2 regions of the Streptomyces sp. NPDC047117 genome follow, and region 2 is predicted to be linked to the other one. Evidence: riboswitches for the same ligand, from Rfam matches in the RefSeq annotation. Region 2 holds a riboswitch; the other holds the start of a gene.
The links. A riboswitch is a leader RNA that binds a small molecule or an ion and turns the genes downstream of it on or off. The one in region 2 is predicted to bind S-adenosylmethionine.
Positions count from the first base shown of each region.

Region 1 (3,396 bases), on a different contig from region 2:
GGATGATGCGCGGCGAGGCCAGCGACGCGCAGATCGCCGGCTTCGCGGTGGCGCTGCGGGCCAAGGGCGAGACCGTCGCGGAGATCTCCGGACTGGTCCGTGCCATGTACGAGCACGCCAACCTCATCGAGGTACCGGGCCGCGGTGTGGACATCGTCGGCACCGGCGGCGACGGCGCCAAGACCGTCAACATCTCCACGATGTCCTCGATCGTGGTGGCCGGCACGGGCGCGAAGGTCGTCAAGCACGGCAACCGCGCCGCGTCCTCCGCCAGCGGCGCCTCCGACGTCCTGGAGAAGCTGGGCGTGAACCTGGACCTGACCCCGCGCCGGGTGGTGGAGGTCGCCGAGGAGGCGGGCATCACCTTCTGCTTCGCGGTGAAGTTCCACCCGGCGCTGCGGCACGTGGGCGCCGCCCGCGGCCAGCTGGGCATCCGGACCGTCTTCAACTTCCTCGGTCCGCTCACCAACCCCGCCAAGGTGCGCGCCCAGGCCGTCGGCGTGGCCGACGCCAGGATGGCGCCCATCGTGGCCGGCGTCTTCGCCGAGCGCGGCCACTCCTCGCTGGTCTTCCGCGGCGACGACGGCCTCGACGAACTGACGACGACGACCACCTCCCGGGTCTGGGTGGTGCGGGACGGCGCGGTCCGCGAGGAGTCCTTCGACCCGCGGGACGTCGGCCTCGAACTGGTCCCCGTGGAGGCGCTGCGGGGCGCGGACGCCTCCTACAACGCGGACGTCGCGCGCCGCCTCCTGGCCGGCGAGACGGGCCCCGTACGGGACGCGGTCCTGCTGAACTCCGCGGCGGCGCTGGTCGCCCTGGAGCCGACGGACGCGCCCCTGACCGACCAGATCGCGGCAGGCATCGCCCGCGCCGCCGAGTCCATCGACTCGGGCACGGCCCAACACGTCCTCCAACGCTGGGTGGCCGCCTCCCAGGCGTAGCTTCAGGGGCGGCAGCCCAGGGGCGCGGGACGTGTCGTAATGCGGCTCCGCCGCGTGGGCGCGAGCAACCACAGCGGCGTCGCACCCGGCATCCGGCGAATTGACCCTCCCTGGATGCCGGGCACGGCGTCCGGCATACGGACGCCCCTTGCGACACGGCGATCATGTGGCATGATTCTCGGCAGGTCACGAGCGACAGCGAACAGGCCCCGGCCCGCTGTCCGGCAACCCTCCGTCCGTGGCGGGGTGCCCCGGGTGATGACCAGGCCGCAGGCAGCAAGGCCCGCGGCAAGCGCGGATCCCTCGCCAGGGATCCTGGTTATCGAGGGAGCCTTTCCGTGATGCAGCGAATGCGATAGGGCCGGTCGGCCCCTTTCTTCGAACACCCCGCCCTGGGCGCCCCCTTTATTTCTGTGTGCGCGGCGCCCGCGGGTTTCTTCCACGCCCCGTGCGTGTCATTCGACTGCTCCGTACGTCTCGTACGGTTCTACGCCTCCGGGAGACTCCGCCATGTCCGTGCGCCCTGACACCGCCACCGCCGCCGCCCCCACCGCCGACGCCGACCCCGCCTGCGCCACCGCCGCGCCGCTTCCCGTGCTCGGCCGCGACGTGAGCGTCCCGCTCGTCACCGGCGGCGAGGTCACCTACGCCGCGCTGGACTACGCGGCCAGCGCCCCGGCGCTCCAGCGGGTCTGGGACGACGTGGCCGCGTACGCGCCGTACTACGGGAGCGTCCACCGCGGCGCCGGGTACCTCTCCCAGCTCTCCACCGACCTCTTCGAGAACAGCCGGCAGACCGTCGCGGAGTTCCTGGGCTGCCGGGAGGCGGACCAGGTGGTCTTCACCCGGTCGACCACCGACTCGCTCAACCTGCTGGCGGGCGTGCTCCCCGCGGACACCAGGGTGTTCGTCTTCGAGACCGAGCACCACGCCTCGCTGCTGCCCTGGGAGCAGCGGGACGACCTGACCGTCACCTACCTCGACGCCCCCCACACCCCGCAGCAGGCGGTCGACACGCTGGAGAAGGCGCTCGCCCACCGCGAGCCCTACGGCCCGGCGCTGGTGTGCGTGACGGGCGCGTCGAACGTGACCGGCGAGCTGTGGCCGGTGCGCGAACTGGCCGCCGCGGCCCACGCGCACGGCGCGCGGATCGTCCTGGACGCCGCCCAGCTCGCCCCGCACCACCCCGTCGACATCGCCGACCTGGACGTGGACTGGGTCGCCTTCTCCGGCCACAAGCTCTACGCGCCCTTCGGGGCCGGTGTGCTGGCCGGCCGCGCCGACTGGCTGCAGGCGGCCGAGCCGTACCTGGCCGGCGGCGGCGCCAGCCGGACGGTCGCCCGCCGCGAGGACGGGGGCGTGGCGGTCGAGTGGCACACCACCGCGGCGCGTCACGAGGCCGGTTCCCCGAACGTGATCGGCGTCTACGCGATCGCCTCCGCCTGCAAGGCGCTGACCGAGGCGGGCTTCGACGCGCTGGTCGCCCGCGAGCGGGAGCTGATCGCGAAGGTGCGGGCCGGGCTGGCCGAGGTGCCCCAGGTGAAGGTGCTTTCGCTCTTCGGTGACGAGGCCGACCGGGTGGGCGTGCTGTCCTTCGTCGTCGAGGGCTGGAACAGCTCGCACTTCGCGGCCGCGCTGTCCGCCGAGTACGGCATCGGCGTACGGGACGGTCTCTTCTGCGCCCACCCGCTGGTGCGCACCCTGCTGGGCAGCGACCCGCAGGACCCGGGCGCCTGCGGTGCACCCGAAGGGGCGCCGGGGGAGCGGTCGCTGAACGCCATCCGGGTGAGCTTCGGTGCGGGTACGCCCGACGAGCACGTGGAGCGCTTCGTGCGGGCGGTCAAGGAGCTGGTCTCCGACGGCGCGCGGTGGTCCTACCGGACCGAGGAGGGGCGCTGCGTGCCCGACCGCGGCTGAGCCGCGGGAGTCACCGGCCGGTGGCGGTCCTTGCGGGGACCGGTGCCGGCCGGTGGCCGTTCGCCTTCGGACCTGTCCTCAAGCGCCGGACGGGCTTGATTTTCAGGCGTCCAGCCCGATCGCGAACGCCGCCTCCAGGTCGTGCTGGGAGTACGTGCGGAACGCGATGTGCGTCTCGGTGGAGGCGACGCCGGGGACCTTGCTGATCCGGCCGGGGATGACGTCGGCCAGCTCGTCGTGGTCGGCCACCCGGACCATCGCGATCAGGTCGTGCGCGCCGGTGACCGAGTAGACCTCGCTGACGCCGTCGAGGGCCGCGATCTTCTCGGCGATCTCCGGGATCTGGTCCACGCTGGTCTTGATGAGCACGATCGAAGTGATCACGGTTGGCTCTCTCCCTCGGTCGGCCGTTCTGTGGGTCCCACCCTACCGGGGAGCCCCGGCACGGCCCGCGGTGGAGCGTCCGGTGCGCGGTACCGCACCCAGGCGTAGACGAGGCCCAGCAGGAACCCCACGACGTGGGCCAGATAGGCGA
Region 1 is NZ_JBEYUN010000008.1:377,473-380,868, reverse strand. Features, by position in the region: gene trpD (anthranilate phosphoribosyltransferase) at 1-944, shown strand, start outside; SAM riboswitch class IV at 1,129-1,245, shown strand; gene ABZ840_RS18460 (aminotransferase class V-fold PLP-dependent enzyme) at 1,455-2,861, shown strand; gene ABZ840_RS18455 (Lrp/AsnC ligand binding domain-containing protein) at 2,964-3,245, opposite strand; gene ABZ840_RS18450 (rhomboid family intramembrane serine protease) at 3,242-3,396, opposite strand, start outside.
Region 1: another riboswitch for S-adenosylmethionine. It lies ahead of ABZ840_RS18460 (aminotransferase class V-fold PLP-dependent enzyme); the one in region 2 lies ahead of thrC (threonine synthase).

Region 2 (3,396 bases):
GCGGACAGGCCCGAGACCAGTCCGCCGCCGCCGCGCCGGGAAGTCAGCGTGCCGTCCGCGCCCAGGGCGTAGGAGACCGGGCCACGGTTGGACGCGACGAGAACCTGGGCACCTGAGCTGGAGGAGACCATGCCGATGAACTAACCCGCCACAGATCCGCTCAAACGTACGGCCCGCAGCACATCATGGGTGCAGCCGCACGTCGGGCGCCGCGCGCGACCGCCACGAGCTCCCGGACGCTCCCGGTCCGCCGGACCTCCGCGGCCCCGCAGGGCCGGTACGGCCCGCCGCGACCGCCCGCCGCGCCCCGGCCTCAGGCCGCCCGCCGCTCCGCGTACTCCGGTATGCCGCGCATCGGCGGCCGCTCCTCGGTGTCCACCGCGGTCGTACGCGGCACGAAGCCGCCCTCCTCGCCGCGGTCGAACTGGGTGAGCCGGGGTCGTACGAGATGGCCGCGCGCCAGCCGCAGCTGGGCGGTGCGGTAGATCGCCGCGGCCATCCGGCCCAGGGCCTGCCCGTCCTGGTGCCGGTGCCTGCGCACCCCCACGTCCACCTGCGCCAGCGCGTCCAGGCCGACCGTGTGCAGCGCGTCGACCAGCAGGCCCAGCTCGACGCCGTACCCCACGGGGAAGGGCAGCCGCTCCAGGAGCGAGCGCCGGGCCGCGTACTCGCCGCCGAGCGGCTGGACGAAACCGGCCAGCTGCGGCCAGTGCAGATTGAGCAGCGGGCGGGCCACCAGCTCGGTCACCCGTCCTCCCTGGCCCGCCTTCGCGCCGCCGGCCTCCTCGCCCAGCGGCCGGTCGTACATCGCCTTCACGAACTGCACCTGCGGATCGGTCAGCAGTGGCCCGACGATCCCGGACACGAAGTCGGCGGAGAACTCGCGCAGGTCGGCGTCGACGAAGCAGACGATGTCGCCGCTGGTGGCCAGCAGCGAGCGCCACAGCACCTCGCCCTTGCCGGGCACCGTCGCCAGCCGGGGCAGGATCGCGTCGCGGTGCACGACCCGGGCGCCGGCCGCGGCCGCGACCTCGGAGGTGCGGTCGGTGGAGCCGGAATCCACCACGATCAGCTCATCGACCAGCGGCATCGCGTCGGACATCAGGTCACGACGGATGATCTCCACGATCGTGCCGACCGTGGCTTCCTCGTCGAGCGCGGGCAGCACTACGCTGACCGTCTGCCCCGTGCGCCCTTTCGCTGCCAACAGCTGGTCGAGCGGTCGGTCGGCGGCGGACCAGGAGCGGCCGGCCAGCCAGCGCTCCACCTCTTCCAGCACGTATCCGTCTCCTTTTGCTACGCGTGTGGGCCATCTTGCTACGCGGTGTGAGCCATCTCGCGGTTCGGACGGCTATCTCAACCATCCACCCCTTCGGTTACAGTCTTGAACAACGCGGATGACCACCGCATGCCGGGGTCACCGCTGAACAAACGCCTGTGTTTCGTATGCAGGCCATACCGCTCATCCAGAGGGGCAGAGGGATACGGCCCGTTGAAGCCCCGGCAACCCTCCAGCCGGTCTTGCCGTCAGGACACTGAAGTCCCGCGCGCGAGGCTCCCGGCTAGGGAAGGTGCCAAATCCGTCTCACGGCGAGATGCGTCGTGAGGAAGATGAGGAGAAAGGGCCTCGCCTCCATGGCTGTGCAAGCTTCTGAAAGCACCACCACTTCCGCCGTCTCCCTCGGCCCCGCCGCTGCGCTGTCCTGCCGCGAGTGCGGCACCCGCTTCGATCTGGGCCCGATCTTCGCCTGTCAGGAATGTTTCGGGCCGCTCGAAGTGGCCTACGACCTGCCGAGCGGCGACCCCGAGGGCCTGAAGAAGCAGATCGAGGCCGGTCCCGACAACATCTGGCGGTACGCGCCGCTGCTGCCCGTCCCCGCCGACGTGGCCGACAAGCCCAACCTCAACCCGGGCTTCACCAAGCTGGTCAAGGCCGACCGCCTCGCCGCCGAGCTGGGCGTCACCGGCGGCCTGTACGTGAAGGACGACTCCGGCAACCCGACGCACTCCTTCAAGGACCGCGTCGTGGCCATCGCCGTCGAGGCGGCCCGCGCCTTCGGCTTCACCACCCTGTCCTGCTCCTCCACCGGCAACCTGGCCGGCGCCGTCGGCGCCGCGGCGCGCCGGGCCGGCTTCCGCTCCTGCGTGTTCATCCCGCACGACCTGGAGGCGGGCAAGGTCGTCATGGCCGCGGTGTACGGCGGTGACCTCGTCGGCATCGAGGGCAACTACGACGACGTCAACCGCTTCTGCTCCGAGCTCATCGGCGACCCGCTGGGCGAGGGCTGGGGCTTCGTGAACGTCAACCTCCGCCCGTACTACGGCGAGGGCTCCAAGACGCTCGCGTACGAGATCTGCGAGCAGCTCGGCTGGGAGCTGCCGGACCAGCTGGTCATCCCGATCGCCTCGGGCTCGCAGCTCACGAAGATCGACAAGGGGCTCAAGGAGCTGATCAAGCTCGGCCTGGTCGAGGACAAGCCGTACAAGATCTTCGGCGCCCAGGCCGAGGGCTGCTCGCCGGTGTCCACCGCCTTCAAGGCCGGCCACGACGTGGTCCGCCCGCAGAAGCCGAACACCATCGCCAAGTCGCTGGCCATCGGCAACCCGGCGGACGGCCCGTACGTGCTCGACATCGCCCGCCGCACCGGCGGCGCCGTCGAGGACGTCAACGACGAGCAGGTCGTGGACGCGATCAAGCTGCTGGCCCGCACCGAGGGCATCTTCGCGGAGACCGCGGGCGGCGTGACCGTCGGCGTCACCAAGAAGCTCATCGAGAACGGTCAGATCGACCCGGCCAAGTCCCTCGTCGTCCTGAACACCGGCGACGGCCTGAAGACGCTGGACGCCGTCGCGCCGACCACCGGCCCGACCGCGACCATCCGTCCGAGCCTGGACTCCTTCCGCGAGGCCGGCCTCGGCTGAGCCCTGGCCCCCGGCCGGAGAGCCGCCTCGCACCCGTAGCCACTGAACCCGGAAGGCAGAAGAACATGAGCGTCAACGTCCGCATCCCCACCATCCTCCGCACCTACACCGGCGGCCAGGCCGAGGTCCCCGCCGAGGGCGCGAAGCTCTCCGAGGTCATCCAGGACCTGGAGAAGAACCACAACGGCATCGCGGCGCGCGTCCTGGACGACCAGGGCAAGCTGCGCCGCTTCGTGAACGTCTACGTCAACGACGACGACGTGCGCTTCGAGGGTGGTCTGGAGACCGCGACGCCGGACGGCGCCAGCGTCTCGATCATTCCCGCGGTGGCCGGCGGCTGCTGAAAAAGCGGCTGTACGCCCCTTTGTGCGCCCTGTGCGCGCCCCTTGTGCACCGTCTCGTGAATGACGGGATGCGCACTCCGGAATCGCCCCGTCCGCATCAGAAGCGGACGGGGCGATTCCATGTCGTTAA
Region 2 is NZ_JBEYUN010000007.1:121,587-124,982, forward strand. Features, by position in the region: gene ABZ840_RS15445 (trehalose-6-phosphate synthase) at 1-131, opposite strand, end outside; gene ABZ840_RS15450 (glucosyl-3-phosphoglycerate synthase) at 314-1,279, opposite strand; SAM riboswitch class I at 1,460-1,618, shown strand; gene thrC (threonine synthase) at 1,636-2,922, shown strand; gene ABZ840_RS15460 (MoaD/ThiS family protein) at 2,988-3,266, shown strand.